DNA from 3 places in the Enterobacter sp. R4-368 genome. Region 3 is predicted to be linked to each of the others. Evidence: predicted binding sites of a transcription regulator. Region 3 holds the regulator's gene; each other region holds the start of a gene.

Region 1 (10,767 bases), 1.2 Mb from region 3:
CTGGTCAAGGATCACCGTACCGGACGAGTGGCAGTTGCCAAGATAACCCGGCAGATTAGCGCGTTTCACCAGCTTATCCAGCAGTTCCTGCGGGAAGCTATTCTCGGTGTCGCTAAAGTAGCCCCAGTCGAACAGCACCGGCACACCGGCGATTTCCCAGTGGCCTGACGGCGTATCTTTCCCGGAAGATAGCTCATGCGCCCATGCGTAAGCACCAGTGATTTCCGCGTTGGCGTCCATCCCGGCAGGAATAAAACCTGTTGCGCCTTCGTGCGCCTTCGCCAGACCCAGACGGGTCAGATTGGGTAAATTCAGCGGGCCTTTGCGCCCGGTGTCGGCTTCACCTTTCGCGCAAACTTCAGCGATGTGACCGAGGGTATCGGAACCCACGTCGCCAAAGCGCTCCGCGTCTTCGGTCGCGCCGATGCCGAAAGAGTCCAGCACCATAATAAATGCACGTTTCATATGTTCTCCGTACCTTGTGCTTTGTAAAAAAGCGATCAGATCAGTATACCGCTATTCAGTAATGCGGCGATAGACCGTCGGTGTCTCTTTTGGTGCGCTGTCGCCCATCGAAATAGCCGCTTTCACCGCCTGCGCAGCCTCTTGCCAGCTGGCTTCGTCTTTGGCGTGGATAACCGCCAGCGGGCGCTGGCCATCAACGCGTTCGCCCAGACGCACCATATCGGTAAAGCCGACGCTGTAATCAATAGTGTCCGACGCCTGGCGACGACCACCGCCCATCGACACCACCGCCATGCCCAGCGCGCGCGTATCCATCGCCGTGATAAACCCTTCATCATCGGCATATACCGCTTTGCTGAGCGTCGCGGTAGGCAGGTATTTGGCGTAGTTTTCCACGAAATCGTGCGGCCCTTTTTGCGCCGCAACCATACGACCAAACACCTCGGCCGCTTTACCGTTATCCAGCACCGCTTGCAGCTTCGCCCGTGCGTCGGCGTCATCTTTCGCCAGTTTGCCGGAGATCAGCATCTCCACGCACAGCGCCATAGTGACGTCAAACAAGCGCGGATTGCGGTATTCACCAGTCAGGAACTGCACCGCTTCGCGTACTTCCACTGCGTTGCCCGCGCTGGAAGCCAGCACCTGGTTCATATCGGTCAGCAGCGCGGTAGTCCGCACGCCCGCGCCGTTGGCAACGCCAACAATCGCTTCCGCCAGTTGTTCAGAGAGGGCGTAAGTCGGCATAAATGCCCCGCTACCCACTTTGACGTCCATCACCAGCGCATCAAGCCCCTCGGCCAGTTTTTTGGCGAGGATAGAAGCGGTGATTAACGGAATAGAGTCCACCGTCGCGGTGATATCGCGGGTGGCGTAGAAACGTTTATCCGCCGGAGCCAGCGAATTGGTCTGGCCGATAATCGCCACACCAACATCCTTAATAATCTCGCGAAAACGGTTATCTTCCGGGAAGATATCAAACCCCGGGATCGCTTCCAGTTTGTCGAGCGTGCCGCCAGTATGGCCAAGGCCACGCCCGGAAATCATCGGAATATAGCCGCCGCAGGCCGCCACCATCGGGCCAAGCATCAACGAGGTGACATCGCCCACGCCGCCGGTCGAGTGTTTGTCCACCACCGGGCCGTTAAGATCGAGCGGTTTCCAGTCCAGAACAGTGCCTGAATCCCGCATCGCCATGGTCAGCGAAACACGCTCCGGCATCGTCATGTCGTGGAAGAAAATGGTCATTGCCAGAGCAGCAATCTGCCCTTCAGAAACGGTGTTATCGCGTATTCCGTTGATAAAGAAACGGATTTCTTCATCACTCAGCGCGAGACCATCGCGTTTTTTTCGAATAATTTCTTGAGCGAGAAACAAGGTAACCCCCTGAGGAATAAAGCCGGAAAATCCATTGAGGCCGGGTAACAATGCGCTACCCGGCAATGACAAATTAATAGCTGCTTGCGCTCTTACCGTCGCCGTGGCCCAACGCTTTCAGCAGGCTTGCCAGCAGGCTGGAGGCGCCAAAACGGTAATGACGGGCATCGGCCCAATCGGCACCAAACAGGTCGTCAGCAATGGCGAGATACTGCTGCGCATCTTCCGCGCTACGTACGCCACCAGCCGGTTTAAAACCAACGGTTTTCTCAACGCCCATATCGCGAATCACTTCCATCATGATACGTGCGCTTTCCGGGGTCGCGTTTACCGGCACTTTACCGGTCGACGTTTTAATGAAATCTGCACCGGCTTTAATGGCGATTTCAGACGCTTTACGGATCAATGCTTCCGTTTTCAGCTCACCGGTTTCAATAATCACTTTCAGCAGCACGTTCGCCGCCGCGCAAGCCTCTTTACAGGCTTTCACCAGATCGAAGCCTACCTGCTCGTTACCGGCGATCAGCGCACGGTACGGGAACACCACATCAACTTCATCAGCACCGTAAGCAATGGCGGCGCGTGTTTCAGCCAGCGCGATGTCGATATCGTCGTTACCATGCGGGAAGTTGGTCACGGTTGCGATACGCACATCCGGCGTACCTTGTGCGTTCAGGGTTTTGCGCGCAATCGGGATAAAACGCGGGTAGATACAGATGGCGGCGGTGTTGCCCACCGGGGTTTTTGCCTGATGACACAGGGCGATGACTTTCTCGTTGGTGTCATCATCATTCAGGGTGGTCAGGTCCATCAGTTTCAGCGCACGCAGGCTGCTTGCCGTTAAATCACTCATAATTCTCTCCGACGGCGTAATGCCGGTTTTCTGTTCGGGTTTGTTAGTATTTTAACATCAACCCACATTCACACTTCGACACCCATCACAGTTAATGAAAGTTAAATTCACGTTTGCAAAACCATAATGGGACATTGATCAAACTTTTAAATTCACATCAGTAATGATTGCGCTGACAGGGGACGGGATCAAAAGCGACCAACAGCTGGCTCCGTACACTCATCGCCATCACTCAAGGAAATAAGAGGAACGATGATGTCCCCGTCTGTTGATCCTTTATTGCTGTCACGCTGCCAGCAGATTGTTACCAGCCCAACACTCACACCGGAACAAAAACGCCACTTCCTGGCGCTGGAAGCGGAAAACGCCCTGCCCTATCCGGCGTTGCCGCAAGCGGCACGCGCAGCACTTGATGAGGGCGCCATCTGCGATATGTTTGAAGGGCACGCCCCTTACAAACCGCGTTATGTGCTGCCGGATTACGCTAAATTTCTCGCTAACGGTTCCGCCTGGCTGGAGCTGGAAGGGGCAAAAGATCTTGATGACGCCCTCTCATTGCTGACGATCCTCTACCACCATGTTCCATCAGTGACATCAATGCCTGTTTATCTCGGCCAGCTTGATGTCCTGCTACAACCATATGTGAGAATTCTAACACAACAGGAGATCGATATCCGCATAAAACGTTTCTGGCGCTACCTCGACAGAACGCTGCCAGACGCCTTTATGCATGCCAATATTGGCCCATTCGACACTCCGGTTACGCGTGCTATTTTACGCGCCGATGCAGAACTGAAGCAGGTTGCGCCAAACTTAACCTTTATCTATGACCCGGATATTACGCCGGATGATCTGCTACTGGAGGTGGCGCGTAATATCTGCGAGTGCAGCAAACCGCACATCGCCAACGGCCCGGTGCATGATAATATTTTCACAAAAGGCGGTTATGGCATTGTGAGTTGCTATAACTCTCTGCCGCTGGGCGGCGGCGGGAGTACGCTGGTACGCCTCAATCTGAAAGCGATCGCGGAACGCAGCGCGTCGCTGGAGGATTTCTTCACCCATCAATTGCCACACTATTGCCAGCAACAAATGGCAATTATCGATGCCCGCTGCGATTTTCTGTATCAGCAATCCGGCTTCTTTGAGCATAGCTTCCTTGTGCAGGAAGGGCTGATTGCTGCCGACCGTTTTGTGCCCATGTTTGGTATGTATGGGCTGGCCGAAGCGGTCAATACGCTTTGTGAAAAAGCCGGTCTCGCCGCACGCTACGGCAAAGATGAACAAGCCAACGCACTTGGTTATCGCATCAGTGAACAACTGGCGAGCTTTGTGGCAAACACGCCGGTAAAATACGGCTGGCGGCAGCGCGCCATGCTCCATGCGCAATCGGGTATTAGCTCCGACACCGACACCACGCCAGGCGCGCGGCTGCCTTATGGCGACGAGCCGGATCCGATTACCCATCTGCTCGCCGTCGCACCGCATCATGCGTGGTATCAGGCCGGGATCAGCGATATTTTGACCCTCGATGAAACGGTGAAACGCAACCCGCAAGCCGTTGTCCAGCTCTGCCTTGGTGCGTTTAAAGCTGGCATGCGCGAGTTCACTGCTAACGTAGCCGGTAACGATCTGGTTCGCGTCACTGGTTATATGGTGCGCCTGTCAGATCTCAGGAAATTCCGGGCCGAAGGCTCACGCACCAATACCACCTGGCTGGGTGAAGAGGCCGCGCGTAACACGCATATTCTGGAACGACAACCCCGCGTGGTCAGCCATGAACAGCAGATGCGCTTTCGTCAGTAAAATCCTCCCGTTCTCCTGCGTGGACGGACCAGGCAGCCGGCTGGCACTGTTTTTACAGGGCTGCAATATGCGCTGTAAAAACTGCCATAACCCGTGGACCATTGGCCGCTGCAACCACTGCGGCGATTGTGTCGCAGGTTGCCCACAGCACGCGCTCTCCATTAATGGAGGGCAAGTGGAATGGAACGCTGCGCGTTGCGAGCAGTGCGACACTTGCCTGCGCATGTGCCCGCAACACGCCACGCCGATGGCGCAGAGCATGACGGTTGAACAGGTTGTGGCGCAGATTCGCAAAGTGGCGCTGTTTATTGAAGGCATCACCGTCAGCGGCGGCGAAGCAACGCTGCAACTGCCCTTTTTGCATGCGCTGTTCTCTGCATTACGCCATGACGCACAACTGCGCCATCTGAATTGTCTGGTGGACAGTAACGGGTTACTCAGCGAAACCGGCTGGCGCAAGCTGTTGCCGGTCTGCGACGGCGCGATAATCGATCTCAAAGCCTGGGGCAATGCGCGGCACCGTTTTCTCACCGGACGGGATAACGTGCAGGTGAAAGCCAGCCTGCGGCTACTGGCGGCAGAGAAGAAGTTAGCGGAGCTGCGCCTGCTGGTGATCCCGGAACACGATTATCTGGTACATATCGATGCGCTGGCCGCCTTTATTCATCAACTCGGCGAGGTGCCAGTGCGGCTTAATGCCTTTCATGCGCATGGCGTGTACGGTGAGGCGCAGACATGGCGCAGCGCTACGCCGGAGGATGTGGAACCGCTGGCGCAGGCGCTACTGGAGCGCGGTGTAAAAACCGTGCTGCGCCCGGCGCTATATCTGTAGCGCAAAGAGCCGCTGCGTGTTTTCCAGCAGTGCGTGTGCGATGACATCCGGCGCTTCGCGGCGTAGCTCGCACAACGTATCGAACACCTGCGCGGCACGCTCTGGCCGATTGGGCTGGCCCTGAAAACCATTGAGCGGCATGTCCGGCGCATCCGTTTCCAGCAGTAATGCAGAAAGCGGCAACTGCGCCATTACGTCACGGGTTTTACTGGCGCGCGGGTAGGTAATGGTGCCGCCCACGCCGATGTAATAGCCCAGCTCAACAAAGCGCTGCGCCTGTTGCAGGCTACCGGCGAAACCATGCACTACGCCACGGCGAGGTAAATCATGTTTTTTTAAATGCATCGCCAGCTTGTCATGCGTGCGGCGTGAATGGAGGATCACCGGCAGATCAAAGCGTTTTGCCAATTTTAGTTGCGCGTCTAACACCTGCTGCTGGCGCTCAAACTGCGGATCGTCGCGGTAAAGATCGAGGCCAATTTCCCCTATCGCCACCACTTTCTCGGGCTTTGCCGCGAGCATCTGTTCGAGCCGTTGCAGGCTTTCCTCGCTGTGCTCTTCAATCACAATCGGGTGTAGCCCCAGCGCGGCGTACAGCGCGGTATGCTGGCGTGCTAAGTGGCAAACGCGATCAAAATAACGGGCGGCGATCGCCGGAACAATAATGCGCTCCACGCCAGCGTCGCCCGCACGGGCGATACTCGCTGCTTCATCGCCGGCAAACGGCGGGAAATCGAAATGACAGTGGGTATCGGTAAAGCGGAAACTCACGCCGTATCCTCTTTATTGATGGGTAAATCGTTGGCCTGCACGACGCTGACCAGCGGCGTATCCAGCGCGTCGTTGGCCACCGCAGCCGGTGGAACAACACGCGTCGCAGGCGCGATAATCGGCGAGTGGCGCACCAGCGGCGGGGTTTCCGCCAGCAATTTGCCCACCGTCGCCAGGAAATAGCGCCCGCACAAACGCCCGATTTTATAATCCTCGCGCAGCGCCGGTAAACGGCTGCCCAGCGCCATGCTCTTCAACAACTTAGGCGGATAGATTTCAAAAATACGCAGTTTACCCGGCGGCGCTTCGATAAAGCGTTGGATCGCCAGGTAACTTTTCTCATGGTGCTGCACCAGATTGATTAAGGATTGCAGGCTGCTCTCTCCCAGCCAGCGTTCCATCCGTTTGAACCACTGGGGCGTATAGTACATCTGTGACGGTACGGTACGGATCACCACAATCGTGTTCGCGCCGCGTTTTGCCGCCTCCTGCACCGGAATGGCATCGCTGACACCGCCGTCGAGATAATTAATGCCATCAAGCATCACGCCCGGACGATAAAAGCCGGGGATCGCGCTGGAAGCACGAATCAAATCGAGCCATGTCTGATGAGTAGGGGAGAAATAGGCTGCGGAGTAATCATCCTGCCGACAGGCGCACATGTAAAACTCTTTGCCCGCATCGAAAATCCGCGCGGCGTAGTCCATGGCCAGCGGCATCTGGCTTGAGGTCGATTCAACCAGCCAATCGAGATCGATAAGATTGCCGCCGCGCACAAAGCGCACCGGATTGAAAAATTCCCGCGACGTGGTGTAGCGCATGATCACTTTGCGTGCGTAGCCAGGTTGATTGCAGACATAAGCGGAAAGGTTTTGCGCACCGGCAGAGCTGCCGAAATAGAGATCGAAAGGATTAAATTCCGCACGCATAAACTCGTCCAGAACGCCAGCGGTAAAAATACCGCGCTGTCCACCGCCCTCGCATACGAGCGCGAGCCGACCCGGGCGAAAGGGTTTTAACGCCAGCGGCGCGATGTTGCCGAGCGTAACGGGAATATGCTGGCCCACTCTGCTTTCCTTAATTGATGCGCTGAATATCTCAAAGTAGCGCACTTTTCCCGCAGCCGAAACAGCAAAGCCAGTCACAAGGACTGGCTTTAATGTAACCGAAATTTAAGCGTGTAATACGCTATGGACGCCGACGACCCATAAACAGGCTGACGAGGAACAGGATAATACCGACGATAAAGACAATTTTCGCGGCCCCTGCTGCCGTACCCGCAAGACCACCAAAGCCCAGTGCGGCGGCAATTAACGCGATAACCAGAAATATAATGCCCCAACGAAACATAAAACTCTCCTTTACCATAGTTAATTTCAACCGCTTAAGATGAGCGCTCAGGATGCCCACCGGCGATGTTTTTCCTGGTACGTGCTTGTCATACCCGGCTTGCACCGGGTAGTGACGTTTTCAGGATTAGTTACTTCACTTTGAGATCGTTCTTCACGCTTTTAACGCCGTCGATTGCTTTGGCGATACTTTCAGCGCGTTCACTTTGTGCCTGTGAATCTACGGTACCGGACAACTGCACCACGCCATCGGTGGTTTCAACCTTCACCTTACGGGAAGGGACAACATCGTCGGCCAGCAGTTTTGCTTTGATTTCACTGGTGGTAGCGGTATCACCCGCATAACCTTTCATGGTCTTGTTTTTGCCGTCACGCACATGCAGCTTATCGCTCACAGAAGCCACGCCCTCGACGCCTTTTGCGACGGAGACGGCTTTTTCTGCCTGCGCCTGGCTTTCAACGAAGCCGCTCAGCGTGACCACTTTTTTGTCCGTTTTAACGGAGATGTCCGTACTTTTAATGTCTTCATGATCCACCAGCGCCGCTTTGACTTTCGCGGTGATGGTGCTGTCATCCATGAAACCACCGACTTTATTCATTGAGCTATCGATTGATTCCCCTGCACTGGAAGCAGCATTTTGCGCTTTGTCGGTGGTAGTCTCCGCAGCGAATGCGGAACCACTTGCCAGAACAGAGCCCAGCATTACGGCCAGCAGAGTTTTGGAAATAGTCAGTTTTTTCATAGTCATCGATGTTCTTCCTGTTGGTTTGCCCACTATTTGGGCCACAAGCAGCAACGTGTGCCGCTCTACTGCTGTGGTGAAAACCACCCAATTCAGCAACTGATGGCGCGTTTACAATCCTGTCGCACATCGTGCTAAAGCAGTTGTTAATATTCCTTTGTGAAGAAATGAGTGGATAAAAGACTTTACTTAACGCATTGAACAGGACTTTTATCCACCCGATTTGTCATCACTTTGTTAAATATAGATCACAATCGACAAAAATCATGGCCGGGTGGGTAAAAAACGAACAAATGGAGGCGAAATGACGGGTTTTAAGAACAATCCGCAAGGGGCTAATTAGACAGGAGAAGTGACAGAGCACGGCGTCTACCGTGCTCTGCAGAAGGATTAATGCTCGCGAGTTTTGTGGAAAGTCACTTCCGGATAGCGTTCCTGTGTCAGATTCAGGTTTACCATCGTTGGGGCGATGTAGGTCAGGTTATCACCGCCATCGAGCGCAAGCTGGATTTCGTTCTTGCGTTTGAATTCCTCGAATTTCTTCACGTCAGTGCTTTCAACCCAGCGTGCTGTCGCCACGTTCACAGACTCGTACACCGCTTCCACGTTGTATTCGCTCTTCAGACGGGAAACCACCACGTCAAACTGCAGGACACCCACCGCGCCGACAATCAGATCGTTGTTGGCGATAGGACGGAACACCTGCACCGCGCCCTCTTCTGAAAGCTGAACCAGACCTTTGAGGAGCTGTTTTTGCTTCAGCGGGTCACGCAGGCGAATACGGCGGAACAACTCCGGTGCGAAGTTCGGAATACCGGTGAACTTCATCATTTCGCCCTGGGTGAAGGTGTCACCAATCTGGATCGTCCCGTGGTTATGCAGACCAATAATGTCACCCGGGTAGGCTTCTTCTACATGCGAGCGATCGCCAGCCATAAAGGTCAGGGCGTCAGAGATAATCACATCTTTGCCGGTGCGCACCTGGCGCAGCTTCATGCCCTTTTCATAACGGCCAGAAACCACGCGCATAAACGCCACGCGGTCGCGGTGTTTCGGGTCCATGTTGGCCTGAATTTTAAAGACAAAGCCAGTGAATTTGTCATCATCGGCTTTCACTTCGCGGGTGTCGGTTTTACGTGGCATTGGCGCAGGCGCCCATTCCACCAGACCATCCAGCATATGATCGACACCGAAGTTACCCAGCGCGGTACCAAAGAAGACCGGCGTGATTTCGCCGCTCAGGAACAGCTCTTTATCGAACTCGTTCGATGCGCCCTGCACCAGCTCCAGCTCATCGCGCAGCTGCTGTGCCAGATCTTCGCCCACGGCTTTATCCAGATCCGGGTTGTTCAGGCCTTTAACGATGCGCACTTCCTGGATGGTGTGCCCCTGCCCTGTCTGATACAGGTAGGTTTCATCTTTATAAAGGTGATAAACGCCCTTGAACAACTTACCGCAGCCAATCGGCCAGGTAATCGGCGCACAGGCGATCTTCAGCTCGTTTTCCACTTCATCCAGCAGCTCCATCGGATCGCGGATGTCACGATCGAGTTTGTTCATAAAGGTCAGGATCGGCGTATCGCGCAGACGGGTGACTTCCATCAGCTTACGGGTCCGATCTTCAACCCCTTTTGCCGCATCGATAACCATCAGGCAGCAGTCCACCGCCGTCAGTGTGCGGTAAGTATCTTCGGAGAAGTCTTCGTGCCCCGGGGTATCCAGCAGATTCACCAGGCTGGTTTTATACGGGAACTGCATCACGGAGGTGGTAATAGAGATACCACGCTGCTTTTCCATCTCCATCCAGTCGGATTTTGCGTGCTGGCTGGAGCCGCGGCCTTTTACTGTACCGGCGGTTTGAATCGCCTGTCCGAACAGCAACACCTTTTCAGTGATGGTGGTTTTACCGGCATCGGGGTGCGAGATGATAGCGAACGTACGGCGCTTTGCTACCTCTTGTAAATAAGGAGACAACGTCATAATGAAATCTTCTGTGTAATTGCGCGGCCTGAGGCCTCGCGATGAAATACGAAAAATGCGGCTATTGTACTCAACGGCGGAGTGCAGACAATCAATGTTTACACAGGAGTTGCTCCAGTTCGTTCAGGGACGTGACGGTCCAGGTCGGGTTGATACCTTCAGGCAGCGCGCGATCGTGCGCATTCAACCAGCAGGTCGAAAGCCCGGCGTTAATGCCGCCGAGGATGTCGGATTCCGCCGTATCGCCAACCATCAACACGCGGGCGCGATCCGGGTTACCTGCTTTTTGCAGCGCGTAATCAAAAATCTTCGCATCAGGCTTCGCCACACCGACTTCTTCGGAAATCACTAATAAATCAAAATAGTCGCGAAGACCGGTACGTTCCAGGCGAATTTGCTGCAAGGCAGTGAAACCGTTAGTGATGATGCCGAGTTTCGCTTTGCCTTTCAGGCTGTTCAGTAATGATACTGCGCCTGGCAGTGGTGCGCAGATTTCGGCCATCGCATTCAGAAATGCCTCGTTAAGCGAACCAGCAGGGACGTTCAGGCGTTCAGACCAGCTCTGAAAGCGCTGGGTCTGCAACTGCAATGCGC
Region 2 (10,767 bases), 2.0 Mb from region 3:
GTGTTAACACTAATTTAACCAACACAGGACTAACTCACTGCCCCCTTCTATGCCAGATAACACCAGGATAATGACAACTTCACGACACACCCCTGCCCGCCACCGCGTAGTCGCGCTGGCCTATGATGGGCTTTGCACCTTTGAATTTGGCGTCGCAGTGGAGATTTTCGGTCTGCCGCGCCCGGAGCTTGGCGATAACTGGTATACGTTTACCGTTGCCGCCGTGGATGAGGGCGAACTGCGCGCCACAGGCGGTATCCGCGTGATGGCGGCAGGCGGGCTGGAACTGCTTGCGCAAGCGGACACCATTGTGGTTCCGGGCTGGCGCGGTGCCCAGGTGCCTGTTCCGCCTGCATTATGCAGCGCGCTGTATCAAGCCTGGCAGCGCGGCTGCCGGGTGATCTCTATCTGTTCCGGGGTGTTTGTGCTGGCGGCGGCCGGGTTGCTTAATGGTCGCAAGGCCACCACCCACTGGCGCTATACCGACATGCTGCGGGAAGCCTACCCGGCGATTATCGTGCTGGATGACGCTCTCTATTACGATGAAGGAAATGTGATGACTTCGGCGGGCAGCGCGGCGGGGATCGATTTATGCCTGCACGTCGTGCGCGAGGACTTTGGTATTGAGGTCGCGAATAATGTCGCCCGGCGGCTGGTGGTGCAGCCGCACCGGGATGGCTCGCAAACCCAGCAGCTTCAACGCCCGGTCGCCCGCACGCGCGAGAGCCGCCAGTTAGGACAGCTGTTCGATTTCCTTCATCAACATCTGGCAGGCAGCCACACGGTAGCGTCACTGGCGAAACAAACGGGCATGAGCCCGCGTACGTTTTTACGCCGTTTCGAAGAATCAACAGGAACCACCCCCGCCCGCTGGATTTTGCAGGAGCGATTACGCCGGGCTGAAGATTTACTCATTCACTCACGGATGAGTATTGAGCTGATTGCCGGGCACAGCGGATTCGCGACTGCGGCATCACTGCGCCACCATTTTCAGCAGCAGCGTGGAATATCCCCGGCGGCATACCGCAAAAAATTTAGCGCCGCGGCGAAATAATTCACGCTATTCATCTTTTATTGAGGTTAAGCAGGCTATTCTTTCTCCATCGCGGCCACCAATTAAGGTAAGAGAGGCAAGTTGGTTAATTAAATGGAGAGTTGACACCATGGCAAATATGCATGTTTTTATCGCAGTACTGGGCATTATTGTTTTTTCCGGGTTCCTTGCTGCTTATTTCAGCCACAAATGGGATGACTAATGATCGCTGATAATCCCCCGCCGATATGGCCCCTTGCGAAAACACGTAAGGGGCCATTTCTTTTTGTACGCTTTGCGCAAACAGACAAAAAAAACCGCCCTTATAAGGCGGCCAATGCTTGCATGGATAGATTGCTGTTTTTCTACGCGCTAACTTAAACGACGGGTTAGCGGACTGCCAACCAATCTAGCATTGCCTTCCTCAATAAAACCTAAACAAGTGCTGAACGCGCGGCGCTCGCGTCATGGCTGAAACGGGTTTCATCGAAACGTTTTTCTGCGGGGAGTGCTCTTTTGCTATTGAAATTACAGAAGATATATCTTCCGGCGTATAAAGTTTGTGATAACGTCGGATCACCATTTCACAGACCGGAGGGGTTATCCCCAATATCAAATTTAAATGCCCGGTTTGCAGCAGCCAGAAGTTTTTATTTACCACATTCTGCCCGGGTCAACGTTTGCCTCATGGGGCCATTTGCTCGGTTTGTGGCGCAAGACTTACAGCCAGATCCTGTATACCTGTTCTACGAAGAAGGCGGTGGCCAAAACAAGTGTTATAGGAAGGGCCTCATTTGAGGCCCTTTTAATTTCCTTTATTCAGGCGTTTTTCGCTTTCCCTAAAGAAAAGCCGCTCACTTTCGCAATATGTACGCGCAATATTGTTCCTTTTACGCTCGTCCAACCGCCATTTCCCGTCATCCACGACGGATCTTTAATATGTAAATAGTTAAGCGGAATATCGTGTCCCTCTTCAACGCGATAATCATTAGCCAGATCATCAAAGAAAAGCGCGATGGAATTTTTCAGCGACGCGTCATCCCCCTGAATAGATCGAATCGATTTCGCGGTATATAACGCATATTCCTGGCCGGATACGAGCTCACCCGCCACCACCTGGCCGCCAACAACCAGCGTCACCACCATACCCGCGCCGAGATTGGCACAGGAAACCAGATGGGATAAGGCGCTATCCTGAGTGCTCACTGTGGGAGCAGCAGTTTCTGAAACTTCACGTTCATTTGCCATTTACACCTCCGCGTACCGCATGAAAAAACCGCCCGCGGGCGGTTGTTGATCAATAGAATTTCCGGATGGCTTGTTCAGTTTCCTGCTGGCTGACCAGGTCAGAAAATCGGGCAACGAGGAAGGTTTCTCCGTCAAGCTCCCAGGGTTCAATTGGGATTTCAAGAAAAGAGCTTTGCTCATTTTTAAACGTGACCGATTTTGCATTATCTTCCACGGTCACGTTTTCAACCTTACCACCGGCGCGTATTACCACTACATTTTTGGTCATGTCGGTTACCTCAGTTGCTTAAATAGCACTCGACATTAGCACAGCCACTTTCTCAATGCCTGCGTAATGCCACAGAATGTTAAGCCGTAAAATCAGGTTCTTTAATTTGGCTTAATGAGAGGGATAACGCTATGCCAGGAAGTGTGAACCAGCCCGCAATTTAATAAATGAAGTGGGTAAAAACAGGGATTTGAACCGTGGTGATTTAAGAAAAACGCCAGAGGCCTTTAAGAAAAAAAGCCTCTGGCGATACAGATTTCGGTGATGCCGGGTGCCTCCCGGTGAGTCTGCTCCAGCCCGCAGAACTCGCTTTCACCCCAAAAAGGTATGACTGGTAGCCCCTCCGCGCAGGGGGATTCATCACCACGTTCACGTTATTTGCCGGGCAAATTCAGGTCAATGCTCTGGCGGGTTATGTAAGTTTTTAAAGCAATTTTCTTGCGCTATTCACTCAATCCCCGGTTTTTCAGCATCGGTTCGATCTCAGGATCGTGACCGCGCCACTGGCGGTAAAGTGCGGCAAGATCTTCGCTGTTACCACGGGATAAAATCGCTTCACGGAACTTCTGCCCGTTTTCACGCGTTAACCCGCCCTGCTCCACAAACCACTGGTAACCATCGTCTGCCAGCATTTGTGTCCACAGATAAGCGTAATAACCCGCCGCATAACCGCCGCCGAAAATATGGGCAAAATAACTGCTGCGATACCGCGGCGGAACCGCTGCCACATCGAGATGCTCTTTGCGCAGCGCTTGTGCCTCAAAACTCTCCACATCGTTTACGTTCTCACCATCTGCCAGCGCATGCCAGTTCATATCCAGCAGCGCTGCGCTCAACAGTTCGGTCATGTCGTAACCTTTATTAAACTGCGTGGCGCGTAACATCGTCTCGCGAAGTAGCTCCGGCATCGGCTCGCCGCTTTGGTAGTGGCGGGCATAGCGGGTAAACACCTGCGGCTGGCTGGCCCAGTGCTCATTGATTTGCGACGGGAACTCGACAAAATCACGCGGCGTATTGGTGCCGGAGAGGCTGGCGTAGCGCTGGCTGGCGAACAGCCCGTGCAGGGTGTGGCCAAATTCATGGAACAGCGTGATAACGTCATCCCACGAAAGCAATGCCGTCTGCCCGGCTGCGGGTTTCTGGTAATTACAGACGTTGTAAATCACCGGTCGCGTGCCGTTGAGCGTTGACTGCTCGACAAAATTGCCCATCCATGCGCCACCACTTTTTGAGTCGCGGGCGAAATAATCACCGTAGAACAGCGCTAATCCGGCACCATCCGCATCAAAAATTTCCCATACGCGAACATCCGGATGATAGACAGGAATATCAAAACGTTCAGTAAAGCGAAGACCAAACAGCTGGCTCGCGGCCCAAAAAACGCCTTCGGTGAGTACGGTATTGAGCGCAAAGTACGGTTTGATTTGTGATTCATCCAGTGAATATTTCGCCAGACGCACCTGCTCGGCATAAAACGCCCAGTCCCAGGCTTGCGCGGTAAAACCGCCCTGTTGCGTATCGATAACCTGCTGGATATCAGCCAGCTCACGTTCAGCACGGGCACGCGCGGCGGGCGCGATATTTCGCATGAACTCCAGCGCCGCCTGCGGCGTTGCCGCCATCTGATCGGCAATCTTCCAGCTGGCAAAATCGGCAAATCCGAGGAGTTTCGCCTGCTGCGCGCGTAACTGCACAAGGCGCAATACAATAGCGCGGGTGTCGTTGGCATCCCCTTTTTGCGTACGCAACCAGCTCGCGTTAAACAGATTTTCACGCGTCTGGCGATCGCGCAACGCCGCCAGCGCCGGTTGCTGCGTGGTATTCAACAACGACAACAACCAGCGATTTTCCAGCCCTTTGGCTTTTGCTGCCTCGGCAGCGATGGCAATCTCTTCTGCACTCAGGCCATCAAGCTGATGAGCATAATCCACCACCAGCCCACCGGCTTTATCCGCCGCCAGCAGCCGCTGGTTAAACTGGCTCGTCAGGGTGGCTGATTCGGTGTTCAGCGCTTTCAGCGTCGCTTTGTCCTGCGCACTCAGTGTTGCGCCCGCCAGCATAAAGCGCTGATAGATGGTTTCCACCAGACGTAAAGATTCGGCGTCCAGAGAGAGCGCGTCGCGCTGCTTCCATACCGCTTCCACGCGGGCAAACAGAGCGTCGTCGAGGTAAATATCGTTCGCCAGTTCAGCAAGCTCGGTAGAAAACGCCTCATCGAGCTGTTGTAAAAAATCATTGGTATGGGCCGATGTCATGGCAAAAAAGACGCTGGTGACATAGGTGAGCAGCGCACCGCTGCGCTCCAGCGCCAGCAGGGTGTTGTCGAAATCCGCTGGCGCTGGATTTTGCGTGATAGTGGCGATTTCAGCGCGTTTTTGCCGGACTCCTTCATCAAACGCCGGGCGATAATGCTCCTGATTAATAACGTCAAAAGGCGGCGCCTGGTAAGGCAGTGTGCTGGCAGAAAAGAAAGGATTAGTGACCGACATATTTCGCTCCTGAATGCGGTGATTCTTCTCAGAGTAGGCATCCGCCGCGCGCATCGCAATCATTTCTCTTCTTTCGCACATGAGCCAGCGTTTTTTGCCACACTGTATGCAGGATAAGTTGTGTTACCGCTATAAAGCGGTGCATGCTATGTCACTACACCACAAAATGCGTTGAGGAACAGTGAGATGATTATTCTGGTTACCGGGGCAACCGCGGGTTTTGGCGAAGGTATTACACGCCGTTTTATTCAGAACGGCCATAAAGTGATTGCCACAGGTCGTCGTCAGGAACGTTTGCAGGAACTGAAGGACGAACTGGGCGATAACCTCTATACCGCACAACTGGACGTGCGTAACCGCGCGGCGATTGAAGAGTTTATTTCTGCTCTGCCTGCCGCGTGGCGCGATATTGATGTACTGGTTAACAACGCAGGCCTGGCGTTGGGTCTGGAACCGGCACATAAAGCGAATGTCGACGACTGGGAAACCATGATCGACACCAATAATAAAGGTCTGGTGTATATGACACGCGCAGTGCTGCCGGGCATGGTTGAGCGTAATCGCGGCCACATCATCAATATCGGTTCCACCGCCGGTAGCTGGCCCTATGCAGGCGGTAACGTCTATGGCGCGAGCAAAGCCTTTGTGCGGCAATTCAGCCTGAACTTACGTACCGATCTTAGCGGCACCGCCGTGCGTGTGACCAATATCGAACCGGGCCTGGTGGGCGGCACCGAGTTTTCGAATGTGCGCTTTAAAGGCGATGATGCGAAAGCCGGAAAAACTTACGAGAACACCACAGCGCTGACGCCGGAAGACGTTACCGAAGCGGTGTGGTGGGTCGCCACGTTGCCGAAGCATGTCAATATTAATACCCTTGAAATGATGCCAGTCAGCCAGACATATGCTGGTCTTAGCGTCCACCGCGAAGGGTAATTTCCGCGCCCGGCCTGCGGGCCGGGTATGGGATGTACGGTAAATTAATGGTATGGTAGACAGGTTAACCCCTTAAAAAGTAAGAGCGAATGGCCGCTGAAACGCAACTCAACCCTACACAGCCCGTCAATCAACAGATTTACCGCATCTTACGGCGGGACATCGTCCATTGTCTGATCCCACCGGGCACGCCGCTGTCTGAAAAAGAGGTGTCGGTGCGCTTTGACGTGTCACGCCAGCCAGTACGCGAAGCTTTTATTAAGCTTGCTGAAAACGGCCTGATCCAAATCCGCCCGCAACGCGGTAGCTACGTCAATAAGATCTCCATGACGCAGGTGCGTAACGGCTGCTTCGTTCGCCAGGCCATTGAATGCGCCGTCGCCCGCCGCGCCGCAACGATGATTGATGACAGCGCCTGTTATCAGCTGGAGCAAAACCTTAATCAGCAGCGCACTGCGATTGAGCGTAAACAACTGAATGACTTTTTCGAGCTGGATGATAATTTCCACCAGAAGCTGGCGCTCATCGCCGACTGCCAGTTAGCGTGGGACACTATCGAAAATATTAAAGCGACCATCGACCGCGTGCGCTATATGAGCCTTGATCATGTTTCGCCGCCGGAGATGCTGTTGCGCCAGCATATGGATATTTTCTCCGCGCTGGAAAAGCGCGATGCTGACGCCGTTGATCGCGCCATGACGCTGCATTTGCAGGAAATCAGCGAGTCAGTAAAAACCATTCGCCAGGAAAACCGCGACTGGTTCAGCGAAGAGTAATCCTTCCCCCTTCTTATCTCCGCCAGGTCACATTTTTTTCCGGCAAAAAAGTGTGACTTTGATCAAAAACAAAAACTCACTGGCTCAGGGGCGTATTTATAAGGCGTCCATTTCGGGGACATCTTCTGCCCCGTTTCGTTTTGCGGATTTCAATAAGGAGAAACCACCATGATGACGTATGATCGTAACCGTAACGCTATCACCACCGGCACGCGCGTGATGATTAATGGCACTGGCCGCACCGGCAAAATCGTCGCGATTCACGCCGAGGGGTTAAACCCCGCGCAGGTGCGCCGTAGCAAAACGGTGGAAGTGGAAGGCTGTGAAGGCAAATTCGAACCGGTTGAACTGATTCGTCTTGGTTTGCACTAAGCGGTTGAAAAAAGCGTGGTGAAAAAAGAATGCCGCCGGTGCGCTGAGTTTGCAAAAAAACCTCAGCACCCTGCTGGCATTCTTTTTATAACATTTTATTGCTTCACCATGTTTCTGGCATTGAATTTTTTTGGCACTAAAAACTGTGGCCGGTAAAAAAGCGAAATAATCTGATCAAAGTCTGCATCTGTACGGCTTCCATAAACAAACCTCTGTCCGCTAACTGAAAGATTGCTTGTCGAAGCGATGATTCTCAAGGCTAAACCTTCATTAAAATTATTGTAGTCAAATACCGTCTCAACGGCTTTTGATGCGATAACTTCACTTTTTAGTTCATTGACATCCCGCATTTTAAAGATGCCGGTTAAACGGCTTTCGCTGGTTTGTCTTTCGTTGTATTTTAATGTGTCATTGATTGTTAAATGACCATGTTTAACATACTTTTGCTGTACGGCTTTTGCTAATGGGATCTGGTACTTATTGGCGCCAAATCTGCTTCGCTCTTTCCCGGAAGCATCGCCGACCCCCAGAGAGAAAAAGACAAAATCGTCAGTACCGAGTTTTTGTATATCAGTCGTAGTTGTGTTGCGCTCGCTAAATTTAATTCCTCTTTTATAAAGTTCTTTTTTCGAGTAAATAACGCCAGAGGAGGCCTGAATATCTGAACTTGTATAATGAACAAGATTGAAATCTAATTTTTTAAATCTCTCAGCAAATTCATAGGCTTCTTTTGTTAAAGGATAATTTTGTTGCCTGAGCAACGTTAAATTAGCCCTACCTTCGTTTAGCATTGCTCCCTCATTCTTTATTTTCCCGTCCCATAAACTCCCTTTCGCCATTGCCTGATAACTTCTATTTACTCTCCATTTCGTTATCAGGCTCTTCAAAATCGATGTGATATTAAGCGTAAATAAACCTGACTCGTCGATGTTCACTAGTGGATTATTTCCCACCATTTTATATAAATTCAACCCGTCAATGACGCCAGCTGGGTCAGCGCTAAGCCATCTACCAATCCAGGGTTGATAATACCGATATCCGTACCAGTATAGTCCCGTGGTATCTCGCTCTTTTCCCGAATACCTTATCGTTTTGTAATCTACCTCAACGTAATTGCGCGTTGTCAAGACTGCCGTACCACCAAAAGGATAATACTCTTCCTGACTAATGAGATTGCCATCACCGTCAATTTCCAGGACGCTACTTTCGGTCAAATTACCGTAGCTGTAGCGCAACATATCATTCTTTAAGCCCTCTGGTTTTCCGTTTTCCCAGTGTAAGCATCGCACCTGCGCCTGGCCTGCATCAGTTGTCTTAATGATATATAGGCGTTCCGTTTCCAGACTGTTTGCTGTTACCGTTTTTAGCTCAAGCCCCTGCAAATAGATTGACCGGGATAGCTGAACAGCACTGTCTGTCTGCCGTACCGTCGCCTTAAATACCCGTTGTCCGTTTATGTCGTAACGATAACTTTCACTGTCATCTTCAGCATCGTCTCGTTGTACGAGGATCACTTTCTGCAATTCTTCGCGGGGCGACCATAATAATGCCTGCCCTGGTTGTAGCACTCGCTGGAGCCCTCCGGGAGTAAAAAAAGCGTCTACTTCAGTAGGGTTTTCAGTCTGCGAACTTATGACCCCGCGGTTGCTTTTGTCAGAGAGCGTAATCGCCGTCGTGTAAGTGTTACTCGACGCCGGGGAACTGTGGCGTATCTGCGTAAGATTTCCGGCATTATCGTAAGCGTAAGTGCGGGTATAATTAGTGTAGGTAACAGCGTCGAATAATGAGGCGGAGGGAAGATTACTGCTCTGTTGAGCAATATAGGCCATTTCACGCCCTGAAGTTTTGATCAGTTGATACAGGCTGTCATAAACATACGTATTCTCGGGCACGACTTTTTGGTTCTTCCAGAATCGCGTTTCTTCCGCCACGTTATAAACACTGAGCATATTGCCAACGGGATCGTAACTATAACGTAAATGTTGCAATACCTTAGCGCCAGCAACGTGCCCTTGAGGGCGCTCTGTCTTAATACCCATCAGACGTTGGGTTTCAGACTCATAGGTGTATGAGATGACGATGCCGTTGCCATGTTCTTCTCGTAGCTTCCGACCAGCAGCTGAATATACTATTGATTTTATAATAGATTGCTCGGGGCCATTGGTTATCGTTAGCCAACTGGCCTTCAGCAGACTCGCAATATCAAAGGCCATACGTTGCGTATTGCCTGCCGCATCGCGTGTAGTCAGTAATGCGCCCGTCGCATCTGCAGTCATTAATGATGTCCAACGCTCAGAGCCTAACTGCTCGTTCAGGGTTAAGGTATCTTCACTTTGCCAGTTTACGACGTTATCTGGATTATCAAGGTTTTTCAGCAAATACCGGGTAATTGATAGCGACACACCAGTGAGAGAAATGCTCTCTAGTTGGGTCATACCGCTGGTGTCATATTGGCAAATGCAGTGCCCGGCCAGGTTTAGTTCCTGCTCCGCAGGCGTGTTTCCCGCATAGATAAAACGCGCCGTAATGCGCGTAATATTTTCCGTCCCTGTTTCCGCTATGTATTTCAACCGACCAGGCAAATCATGTGCTTCATACTGATATTTTGTGGTGATGCCTTCAGCGTTAACCTTCAGAAACGGTCTTGTAGCAGAATCGTTTAGCGTGACTGATGAGCCATTATCAGCGCCCTGCATCCGCAAAACATTACCTGCAAGGTCATTGATATAATCAATATTTACAAGGTTTTTGTCGGACAACCGTGGATCGGAACTCTGGGTAAGAAATCCTCGAGAGTCATATTGATGATGAGTAATATACTCGTCGGTAATATCAGTGGTGTCGGGATGCCGATAATATGAAACATCGCGAATCATTCGGCTACGGTTATCATATATTTTGACTGAAGGAGTCTTGCTGAAGGTAGATCGGCTCATTTTCGCCTCATCGTGCTATACGCAATTAAAAGCTGCTCCCTATAAAAGTAGTTTATAAAATGGTTTCACGGTTGGGATGACAGAACGAGGAATAATCCAGTTCATGTTAGGTATAAGATATTGTTCAAAAATAAATTTCTGTTGCGGCAATTAGCACATATAAACGTTAAGTTTCGCTCGCGTAAATTTTACTTTTTTTCACCAGTACCGCTTGCGCCCCCTTCACATTATCTGGTCGATAATTCCCGCTCCGCCCGGCTCTTCCGTGAGCCTCCTGCTTCATTCCTTTGATCTGAACGGCTTAATATTGTTGCTGCTTTTTATTGTTGGACGTACTGCGCCACCGTAGCTTTCGCGCCTTTCTCCAGCAGTGTCAGATAGGCTTTTTTCACCTGCGCCACAAAGGTCGCGTCTTTCGGCAATTCATTGCCAAAAATCGCCTCAATGCCAAGCAACGCCTGCACGCGGGCTTCACCTTGCGCGCTGCTGTTAACCGCGCTCTGGATCACTGTCAGCAACGGATCACACACTTCAATCGCTTGCCCCTGCTCGTCGACGCCGCCGACATAGCGCATCCAGCCGGCAATCCCCAGCGCCAGCAGGGAGAAATCTCGCTGATGCACTAAATGCCAGCGCACAGAATCCAGCATACGCTGCGGCAGTTTCTGGCTACCGTCCATGGCGATCTGCCAGGTACGGTGACGCAGCG
Region 3 (10,767 bases):
GATCGCGGGCATACAGTAGTGAGGGAATGCTGTCGGTGCCTTTAAAACTCAGTAAATGCCCCGCGCCCGCCTGCGCCGTATCATGCAGGCCAGCCATGCCGCGAAACGAGAAGTCGTGGCACTGGAAATCGAGGTGCGACAAATCCGTGCAGGTCTTTGCCGCCCATTGTTCGCAAATTTTCCGGTAGTGGTGCGCAATGGTGGCATTGGTGGAGGCTTTCCACAGCTCGGCGGAAAGCACCGTTTCCAGGTAGTTCACCAGCCAGAAAAACTCATCCTGGGTATTGGTAATGGTCAGAACCGGCACTTTCATCGGCACTTTGCTGCCTTCATCCAGCGATTTAATGTGCAGCGGCAGATAGCCCAAACGGTGCAGCGCGCGAATGTGATCGACCGCCACGGCGTCCCTGCCGAGATAGTTATCCATCACCTGCTTGTATTCGTTAACGACTTCCTCTTCCGGGCGGGCAAAAAAGCTGTCGTTGAACAGATCGACCATAAACCACTTCAGGAAACCCTGCAGACCAAAGAACACCAGCTTGCCGTCGGCTACCGGCGACTGGAAAAAGCGGTCGCTGCGCGGCGTGAAATTGGAGTAAACCTGCGTTGTCCCCTGCGGGTACTGCACGCGGTGTGAAACTTTGTAACCGTCGATAGCCAGAATCGGATTGATATTCATGATGTTGTCTCCCTCAGGCGCGAAAAATAGCGTCAATGTCGATCAGTTCAACTCGCGGATCCGCAAGCGCAGGCGAGGTGAAAGATGTGGTGGTGTAAATCGCGTCGATACCGTTATTGAGCAGGTTCTCAACCCCTTTGGAAAAGACACCGTGCGTGACATACAAGCTAACGCTGCGGGCGCCGGCATCGCGCAACACCTGGGCTGAACCAATAAATGTGCCGCCTGCATCGCAAAGGTCGTCAACAATCAGCACATCTTTTCCCGCCACATCACCAGCCACCAGCGCAAAGCCGGTCAGGTTTCCGGTGGCGACATCACGCTCTTTAGTGAGGATGGCGTACTCTTGCGCGCCACTGGCTTTTGCCACGTTATGGATTTTCTTCAGCGCACCGGCATCCGGCGCGACCAGCATCAGCTCGCCTTTGCCAATGGCGCGACGCAGGGTTTCGCTCTGCATTAAGCAGCTTTCCTGCGCAATAGCCACGCAGTTAGTGATGGCTGCGGCAGCGGCGTCGCTGTGCGGGTCGATTACAAAAACTTTGTTGAAATTGAGTGTGTTGAGGAAGTTGGCGAACACTTTCAGCGCGAAGCTGTCGCCGGGCACCATATGCCTGTCCTGACGCGCCCATGGCAACCACGCCAGCTCCAGATGGCTCACCGCGATATAAGCGGCGTGACGAACGGCGTCCACCAGTTGTGCCAGCAGCATAAAGTCGTTCATATCGCGCATCGCCGCAACACGCACCCGCATCTGCTGGCCGAATGAAGGAAGTTTACCGGTCACTTTGAGCCAGACAGCTCCGTCCGGAAAAACGCCATGGCTCAGTGCAACCTGCTCGTTATCAATGAATAATTCGATTCTGCTCGCCATCTTTCACCTCGACGCAATGATTAATGTCCCTTAGACACTTTTAATATTGTCCATAAGACACTTATGAGGCAAGTATTTTTTTGTGTATTCATAAATTAAATCGTTAACTCTTTGAAAATTAATCAGATAAAAGTTAACTTGCCGCACCAGGGCAGGCTGATAAACTTGTGGCGTGTAAAAAGGAGCGAGTAAGCGATGATCAGTGAAGCAGAGTATCTGAAAACGTATGATGCCAGCCGTTTCCCCTCACCGCTGGTGACGGTGGATAGCGTGCTGTTTACGCTGCATCAGCAGGTGCTTTGCGTGTTATTGGTTCAGCGAGCCAGCCAGCCGCAGCAAGGACGCTGGGGATTGCCCGGTGGGTTTATCGATATGGCGCAGGATGATTCCACGCGCGCCACGGCGCTGCGCAAACTGACGGAAAAAACCGGCGTTTCCCCATCGTGGCTGGAACAGTTGGATACCTTTTCCGGGCCGCAGCGCGATCCGCGCGGCTGGAGCCTGACCATCGCCTGGTTTGCGCTGATTTCGTGGGTCTCCTGCGCGCCGCATATCGCAAGCGTTAGCGATGCGAAATGGGTGCCAGTGAGTGAGCTGGATACCATTGAGCTGGCTTTTGATCATCGGGCAATTATTCAGGCGGCGCTGCACCGGCTACGGCAGAAAACCATGTATTCGTTACTGCCGGTTTACTGTTTGCCAGAGAGCTTTACCCAGGCGCAATTGCAGGAAGCGACGGAGATAATCCTTGGTCAGCCGATTCAGCGTAAAAGTTTGATTCGCCGCTTTGAAGCCTCCGGCATGTTTGAAGAGACCGGCGAAAGCGTGGCGACCGGCGCGCGTAAAGCGCGTTTATGGCGGCGCAAACCAGGCGTCGACATACATCTGTTTTCGCGGAATTTATTGGCGGATGGGTAACGCGATCGGCACCCGCAAAAGTGCGGGCGCCACACGAGGGTCACTTGCGGTAACCGTCGGTTTTTAGCATTTTATCCAGTGTGGAGAGTTCTGTTTTTAAATCAGTTTGATCGTTTATTAACAGCTCCTGGTGCTTCTCCTGAAAGGCAAGACCTAACGTTCTTAACGCCTCCAGTTGCTCGTTAAGCGACTGTTGCTGCTGATCTTCTTTCAATTGGTTGGAGAGTGAGAGTCCTTTAGTAACAATCGTTTCGACCATCGGTAAATAACGCTCAAGAAATAACCGTCCTGGCTGTTCATCCCGTTCATCTCTCTGCATACAAAGTTCAATTAACCGCGCGGTGTTAGTAATGACGTTCAGCTCTTTTTTTAATGCGACAGGTAGATGACCGATGCCTTCCAGACGAGAAATCTGCCTACTCAACGCACTTTTTACTTCCTGCTCGCGCTGTTCTTCAAACTTAACCTGGGCTTGTTTGATTTTGAGCCGCTGCTGGTTACGCACTTCAATGTACTGCGCATATTTTTTTATTAAAAAGAGGGAAACGAACATCAGGCCATACAGGATCAGGAAAAGGGGAGGTACGTTGAAAACAAAAAGTTTTTGGTAGGCCATAAACATAAGTACGCCGACGAAAAGATACCACCCATGAACATTCATGAGACTGTGTCGGCTTCGGCAAAAATGAAAAACCAGCGTTGTTATTGCCGCCCAGAAAGGCATGGCTGCCGCATCACCAAAAAATAACCATATTGTTCCAGCGATGATGCCCATAACCAGTGAGGAGCGATCGTAAATAAGCCCCCTGCATAAGATGATGAACGCAAACCAGTACAGCGTACTTAATGCACCTTTCCACTGTGCGTTCTCCAGCAACGTGGGCTGGACGTCTGTAGGTATGGCACTAAAGAAGGAGGGAAACATCATTGCCAGAATGAAAATGAACAAATGGAAAAAAACGCGCATCCATCGGCTGTCACGTATGTGATCAAAGGGGAGGAGTAATTTCTGTAACATAACTTATTCCGTTTCTCTTACGGCTGTGCAGCCTTGCTGCTGGCAATGTCAGCCAGGCGAGTGCGCATTTCGTTTTCCATCGTAACCAGCTCTTTTTCTACTTCTGCACGACGTTGGCGCGCATCAGAGGCAATTTTCACTGACTCTTCAAGGGTGTTCAGCAGGCGTGACTGTACGTCGCGCAAAGTCTCGATATCGACAATAGAGCGTTCAACTTCTCGCGCCGTTTCCAGGGTGCCGGTTTGCAACATTTCCGCATTACGACGAAGCAGGTCATTGGTGGTATCAGCAACGTCTTTTTGCAGTTTCGCTGCCTGACGCTGAGTCTGTAGCGACATCGACAGCGCTATTTGGCTCTTCCAGACAGGAATGGTGGAGAGGATGCTGCTCTGGATCTTTTCCGCCAGCGATTGGCTGTTACTTTGCATCAGACGAATTTGCGGGGCGCTCTGCATAGCAATGGTGCGCGACAGCATTAAGTCATGCAGACGACGTTCAAAACGCTGGATACCCTCCATCAGGTCGCGCAAACGCTGTGCGTTCATTGGATCAGACGCCTGAGCTTGTAATGCGGGCACTTCATTCCGCTTTATCTCCTCAAGCTTTTGCTTACCGGCAATGATATGCAGCGTGATTTGTTGGAAAACATCGCGGTTACGTTCAAAGAGGATCTCCAGTACAGAGATATTTCGCAGCAGATCCACCATTGCCTGATTGAGTTTTTCGGTGATGGTATCGACTTGCTTCGCCAGCGTCTGATACTCCAGCATGGTGCGCTCAATACGATTAAACAGCGAACCCAGCAGCGGAAGCGAGGCAAGAAAGCCCGGTTTCTGCTCAAAGTGACTGATATCTACCTGTTTGATTTTCATCAGTAAGTCAGTCAGTTGCGCACCGATAACACCCGCGTCTTTTGCGCGAACTTCTTGCATCAGCGAATCAGAGAATTGCGAAATGCTATTCATAGTTTTCGCGCCAAAAGAGAGCGAAAACACCGGGTCGTTAATATTAATCTCGTCGACAATATTTTGGATTTGCGTCTGCTCGGCTGGCGTTAAATCTTTACTACCGGGTAAGTCGTTGATGGTTTGGCCCAAGAACGGTGACGCTGCAAGGTCACGCGAGGTATTGTCTGTCATCTAATACATCCTCAATGATTTAAAAGCAGACGGCAGTAATCCAATGAAAGTAATAGATTTCTTAGAAAGTTATCGGGCCGACTGCAAAGGCATATACGGTACAACAGCAGCAAAGTATTAAACAGCCCATTTATTAACAAGTATAATAATCGTCTATTTACTTACGTTTATTGACAAGATGGCAGATATTACACCTGCAAATTTCCTTGAAAATCAGGGAGACTCGCTTAACTTTCATCCAATGCCAGGTGCGCGTAATCCGCATCTACAAACGATGCTGCCACGCATTTTACGTCGACGCCTCCAGTTTGAACCCTGGTGGCAGCGCCTTGAGCTGCCGGATGGCGACTTTGTAGATTTGGCCTGGAGCGAAGAGCCGAATCAGGCGAAACATAAACCGCGACTGGTGGTTTTCCATGGACTGGAGGGCAGCCTGCACAGCCCATATGCGCATGGACTGGTGCATGCGGCGAAACAGCGCGGCTGGCTTGGCGTGGTAATGCATTTTCGCGGCTGTAGCGGCATCCCGAATCGTCTGAACCGGATTTATCACTCGGGCGAAACCGAAGATGGCACCTGGTTCTTGCACTGGTTACATCAGGAATTCGGACCCGCGCCAACCGCAGCGGTGGGTTATTCGCTCGGCGGGAACATGCTCGGTTGTTTGCTGGCAAAAGCCGATGACGACTTGCCCGTCGATGCAGCGGTAATTGTCTCTGCTCCGTTGGTGCTGGAAGCCTGCAGTTATCATATGGATAAGGGATTTTCCCGTGTTTATCAGCGCTATTTGTTGAATTTGCTGAAAGCGAACGCCGCGCGCAAATTACGCGCTTATCCTGGTTCGCTGCCAACCACCTTGCCGGCGCTGCGTAAGCTGCGCCGTATTCGCGAGTTCGACGATCTGATCACCGCGAAAATCCACGGTTTTGCCGACGCGCTGGATTATTATCGCCGCTGTAGCGCGATGCCGGTTTTGCCGGATATTCGTAAACCGACGCTGATTATCCACGCGAAAGATGACCCGTTTATGGATCACAATGTGATCCCGGATGCCGGACATTTGCCGGCGAATATTGAATACCAACTGACGGAACACGGCGGCCATGTCGGGTTTGTTGGCGGAACCTTGCGCCACCCGGAAATGTGGCTGGAAAAGCGTATTCCGGATTGGTTATCCGCTTACCTGGAAAGACGATGATTATTCCCTGGCAAGAGATTGATGCGCAGACGCTGGACAATCTGATTGAGAGCTTTGTCTTGCGCGAAGGCACTGATTATGGTGAACATGAGCGTTCACTTGAGCAAAAGGTCGCCGACGTTAAACGGCAGCTGCAACGCGGCGAAGCCGTACTGGTGTGGTCGGAACTGCACGAGACGGTCAATATCATGCCGCGCGGGCAGTTCCACGACTGAACAGGTACATGGCGGCTGGCTATACTGAAATAATCGTTTATTCAGGGAGTTGCTATGTCCGCCAAACATCCGGTTATCGCCGTTACAGGCTCCAGCGGCGCGGGAACCACCACCACCAGCCTCGCCTTTCGTAAGATCTTCGCCCAGCTCAATATGCACGCGGCAGAAGTGGAAGGGGACAGCTTCCATCGCTATACCCGCCCGGAAATGGATATGGCTATCCGTAAGGCCCGCGATCTTGGGCGGCATATCAGCTATTTTGGCCCGGAAGCCAATGATTTTGGCCTGCTGGAACAGACGTTTATCGAATATGGCCAAACCGGCAAAGGCCAGGCGCGCAAATACCTGCATACCTACGATGAAGCCGTTCCCTGGAACCAGGTACCGGGCACGTTTACGCCGTGGCAACCGCTGCCGGAACCGACCGATGTGCTGTTTTATGAAGGTCTGCACGGCGGCGTGGTGACGCCGCAAAACGATGTCGCGCGTCATGTGGATTTGCTGGTGGGCGTGGTGCCGATCGTCAACCTAGAATGGATTCAAAAACTTGTCCGCGATACCAGCGAGCGCGGGCATTCGCGGGAAGCGGTAATGGATTCTGTCGTGCGTTCGATGGAAGATTACATCAATTTTATTACGCCGCAGTTTTCCCGTACGCACATTAACTTCCAGCGCGTGCCAACGGTGGATACGTCCAATCCGTTTGCCGCGAAAGGCATTCCCTCACTGGACGAGAGTTTTGTGGTGATCCATTTCCGCAATCTGGAAGGGATTGATTACCCGTGGTTGCTGGCAATGCTGCAAGGCTCGTTTATCTCGCATATGGATACGCTGGTGGTGCCTGGCGGAAAAATGGGGCTGGCGATGGAGTTGATTATGACGCCGCTGGTACAACGGCTGATGGAAGGTAAAAAGATCAAATAATGCAGAAAGCCCGGTGATGTGCTGCTTACCGGGCTTTTCGCATCAGGCTTCGATAACTTCGTAAGAGTGGGTGATGTTCACCGCTTTTTCGAGCATCAAGGCCACGGAGCAATACTTCTCCGCGGATAAATCCACCGCGCGGGAAACCGCAGCATCCTTCAGATCTTTACCGGTGACGATAAAGTGCAAATTGATGTGGGTAAACAGGCGCGGCGCTTCTTCACGGCGCTCTGAGGTCAGCTTCACTTCGCAGTCAGTCACGTCATGACGCCCTTTTTGTAAAATAGAAACCACATCAATGGCGCTGCATCCGCCCGCCGCCATCAGCACCATTTCCATCGGGCTTGGCGCTTTGTCGCCGGAGTTGCCGTCCATCAGGATTTGGTGGCCCGATGCGGACTCACCGATGAACGTTAACCCTTCAACCCATTTCACACGTGCCTGCATTTTCTTCACTCCGGAGTGGCAATTTTCTTTACAGATTACGCGTACATAACAAAACTCGCAACGGAAGGCGACCTGCGTCATGCTGAAGCGAGACACCAGGAGACAGGCGGTAAAAGCTATGCTAAAACACTCTGGATGCTACAGAGATAAATGGATGTTACGCATGTATGCATGACATCATACTTTAGAGACCGCAGATGACGCTGACGGTCCACTTCCCTGGATGCGGGAAGCTTAGATTGCAACCCCAGACGTAGGGGCTCATCCTGTGTCTGAGACAGCTTATAACAGAGGATAATCGCGCATGGTGCTTGGCAAACCACAAACAGACCCGACGCTTGAATGGTTCTTGTCTCATTGCCACATTCATAAGTACCCGTCGAAGAGCACGCTGATTCACCAGGGTGAAAAAGCGGAAACGCTGTACTACATCGTTAAAGGCTCAGTGGCAGTGCTGATCAAGGACGAAGAGGGTAAAGAGATGATCCTCTCCTACCTGAACCAGGGAGATTTTATCGGTGAACTGGGCCTGTTCGAAGAGGGTCAGGAGCGCAGTGCATGGGTACGCGCTAAAACTGCTTGTGAAGTGGCTGAAATCTCGTACAAAAAATTCCGTCAGTTAATCCAGGTTAACCCGGATATCCTGATGCGTCTTTCCTCGCAAATGGCGCGTCGCCTGCAGGTCACTTCAGAAAAAGTGGGTAACCTCGCCTTCCTGGATGTAACCGGCCGTATCGCGCAAACGCTGTTAAACCTGGCGAAACAGCCAGATGCAATGACCCATCCGGACGGCATGCAAATTAAAATTACTCGCCAGGAAATTGGTCAGATCGTCGGTTGCTCCCGTGAAACTGTGGGCCGCATTCTCAAAATGCTCGAAGATCAGAACCTGATCTCCGCCCACGGTAAAACCATCGTCGTATACGGAACGCGTTAATCTGTAAAACGGCGCAGCTTACGCGCTGCGTCGTTTTTCTTCCCTCATGTGGCGCAGGCTGATTTATCACCCCGAAATCAACTACGCACTGCGACAAACGCTGGTGTTATGTTTACCTGTGGCCATTGGTCTGGTTACTGGTCATCTGCAACAAGGTCTGCTGTTTTCCCTCGTTCCCGCCTGCTGCAACATTGCCGGGCTTGATACGCCACATAAACGTTTTTTCAAACGCCTGATCATTGGCGGAACGCTGTTTGCAGGCAGCAGCCTGGCGGTGCAGCTATTGCTGGCGAGAGATCTTCCATTGCCGCTGATCCTCACCGGGCTGACGCTGGTTTTAGGCGTAACCGCCGAAATCAGTGCACTGCACGGTCGCCTGCTCCCGGCTTCGCTCATTGCCGCCATCTTTACGCTCAGCCTCGCCGGTAACATGCCGGTATGGGAGCCGATACTTATCTATGCGCTGGGCACGCTGTGGTACGGATTGTTCAACTGGTTCTGGTTCTGGATGTGGCGCGAGCAACCGCTGCGCGAATCGCTCAGCCTGCTCTACCGGCAACTGGCAGACTACTGCGAGGCGAAATACAGCCTGCTGACGCAACACGCCGACCCAGAAAAAGCGCTGCCGCCGTTGCTCGCCCGCCAGCAAAAAGCGGTGGATATGATAAGCCAGTGCTATCAACAACTGCATATGCTGGCTGCCAATAAACACAACGATTACAAAAGGCTACTGCGGGTTTTCCAGGTAGGGATTGATTTGCAAGAGCACATTTCGGTGAGTTTGCACCAGCCGGAAGAAGTGCAAAAACTGGTGGAACAAACCCACGCCGAACAGGTGATCCGCTGGAACGCGCAAACCGTCGCCGCTCGCCTGCGCGTGCTGGCAGACGACATTCTCTATCACCGCTATCCCACGCGCTTCAACATGGATAAGCAGATTGGCGCGCTGGAAAAAATCGCCCGCCAGCACCCGGATAACCCGGTCGGGCAGTTCTGCGCCTGGCATTTTAGCCGTATCGCGCGCGTCTTGCGCACTCAGCGCCCTCTCTATGCCCGCGATCTGATGGCGGAAAAGCAGCGTCGCTTGCCCCTTTTCCCGGCGCTAAAAAGCTATTTATCACTGAAATCTGCGGCGCTGCGTAATGCCGCGCGAATCAGCGTCATGCTCAGTATCGCCAGCCTGATGGGCAGCGCCCTGCATTTACCAAAACCCTACTGGATCATGATGACGGTGATGTTTGTCACGCAAAACGGCTATGGCGCAACGCGCGTTCGCATTGTCCACCGGGCGGCGGGCACCATTGCGGGACTGGTGATTGCCGGGGCGACGCTGCACTTTCATGTTCCACTCGGTTTTACGCTGGCCGCGATGCTGATGATTACGCTGGTCAGTTATCTCATTATTCGGAAAAACTACGGCTGGGCGATGGTGGGTTTTACCATTACCGCCGTCTACACCTTGCAACTGCTGACGCTAAATGGTGAGGAGTTTATTGTCGCCCGCCTTATCGACACGTTGATTGGTTGCCTGATCGCTTTCGGCGGCATGGTCTGGCTGTGGCCGCAGTGGCAAAGTGGCTTGCTGCGCCAGAATGCGCACGATGCGCTGGAAACAGATCAGGAAGCGATTCGCCTGATCTTAAGCGATAACCCGCAGCCCACTCCGCTTGCCTGGCAGCGCATGCGCGTAAACCAGGCGCATAACGCTTTGTTTAACTCGCTAAACCAGGCGATGCAGGAACCGGGCTTCAATACGCGTTATCTGGAAGATATGAAACTGTGGGTAACGCACAGCCAGTTTATCGTTGAGCATATTAATGCAATGACGACGCTGGCACGTGAACATACGATGTTGACGCCGGAGCTGGCGCAACGTTATTTGCAATCCTGCGAAATTGCCCTGCAGCGCTGCCAGCAGCGGCTGGAGTATGACGGGCCGGGAGGATCCGGCGATGTGAATATTCTCGAAGCCCCGGAAGCATTAACGCACGGGCCAATGAGCACGCTGGAGCAGCATTTACAGCGGATTATCGGGCATCTGAACACCATGCACACCATTTCGTCGGTAGCATGGCGTCAGCGCCCGCATCATGGCATTTGGTTAAACCGCCGCCTTAACCGTTGACCACTTTCGCCACCGCATTCGCGAAGCGCTTCATCCCTTCTTCGATATCCTGCGCATCAATAATCAGCGAAGGCACAAAACGCATGACGTCCGGACCGGCGTTCAGCACCATGACGCCCGCATCGGCAGCGGCGTAGAGAAAGTCGCGCGCACGGCCTTTATATTGCGGATTCAGCTCAGCACCAATCAGCAGCCCCATGCCACGAATATCGCTAAACAGGTCAAATTTCTCGCCAATTTGCTGCAGATGTTTAACGAACAACTGACGTTTTTCATTCACGCCGCTGAGCACT

The links. Region 3 encodes CRP, which controls carbon source genes, mostly activating them, when cyclic AMP is high. Its sites were predicted from a motif close to ATGTGANNNNNNTCACAT; they were not measured.
Positions count from the first base shown of each region.
Region 1: a site for CRP is predicted at 2,819-2,836, ahead of deoC (deoxyribose-phosphate aldolase). Genes of this name have one in related genera too.
Region 2: a site for CRP is predicted at 6,801-6,818, ahead of ydfZ (putative selenium delivery protein YdfZ). Genes of this name have one in related genera too.

Region 1 covers NC_021500.1:3,765,855-3,776,621, reverse strand. The annotation lists gene deoB (phosphopentomutase) at 1-465, opposite strand, end outside; gene deoA (thymidine phosphorylase) at 517-1,839, opposite strand; gene deoC (deoxyribose-phosphate aldolase) at 1,913-2,692, opposite strand; gene H650_RS17655 (YjjI family glycine radical enzyme) at 2,948-4,498, shown strand; gene H650_RS17650 (YjjW family glycine radical enzyme activase) at 4,470-5,330, shown strand; gene H650_RS17645 (metal-dependent hydrolase) at 5,319-6,101, opposite strand; gene H650_RS17640 (patatin-like phospholipase family protein) at 6,098-7,168, opposite strand; gene H650_RS24820 (DUF1328 domain-containing protein) at 7,290-7,451, opposite strand; gene osmY (molecular chaperone OsmY) at 7,582-8,199, opposite strand; gene prfC (peptide chain release factor 3) at 8,584-10,173, opposite strand; gene yjjG (pyrimidine 5'-nucleotidase) at 10,265-10,767, opposite strand, start outside.
Region 2 covers NC_021500.1:604,229-614,995, forward strand. The annotation lists gene ftrA (transcriptional regulator FtrA) at 50-1,054, shown strand; gene mgtS (protein MgtS) at 1,164-1,256, shown strand; gene H650_RS02765 (GvpU-like protein) at 1,853-2,281, opposite strand; gene H650_RS02770 (hypothetical protein) at 2,331-2,549, opposite strand; gene dcp (peptidyl-dipeptidase Dcp) at 2,993-5,038, opposite strand; gene ydfG (bifunctional NADP-dependent 3-hydroxy acid dehydrogenase/3-hydroxypropionate dehydrogenase YdfG) at 5,225-5,974, shown strand; gene H650_RS02785 (GntR family transcriptional regulator) at 6,064-6,750, shown strand; gene ydfZ (putative selenium delivery protein YdfZ) at 6,919-7,122, shown strand; gene H650_RS02795 (RHS repeat-associated core domain-containing protein) at 7,218-10,058, opposite strand; gene H650_RS02800 (mannitol dehydrogenase family protein) at 10,379-10,767, opposite strand, start outside.
Region 3 covers NC_021500.1:2,587,134-2,597,900, forward strand. The annotation lists gene H650_RS12255 (nicotinate phosphoribosyltransferase) at 1-679, opposite strand, end outside; gene prs (ribose-phosphate diphosphokinase) at 693-1,553, opposite strand; gene H650_RS12265 (NUDIX hydrolase) at 1,749-2,471, shown strand; gene H650_RS12270 (hypothetical protein) at 2,512-3,489, opposite strand; gene H650_RS12275 (toxic anion resistance protein) at 3,507-4,628, opposite strand; gene H650_RS12280 (hydrolase) at 4,807-5,826, shown strand; gene H650_RS12285 (YheU family protein) at 5,823-6,041, shown strand; gene H650_RS12290 (phosphoribulokinase) at 6,096-6,965, shown strand; gene H650_RS12295 (OsmC family protein) at 7,008-7,412, opposite strand; gene crp (cAMP-activated global transcriptional regulator CRP) at 7,717-8,349, shown strand; gene H650_RS12305 (YccS/YhfK family putative transporter) at 8,396-10,474, shown strand; gene argD (bifunctional acetylornithine/succinyldiaminopimelate transaminase) at 10,464-10,767, opposite strand, start outside.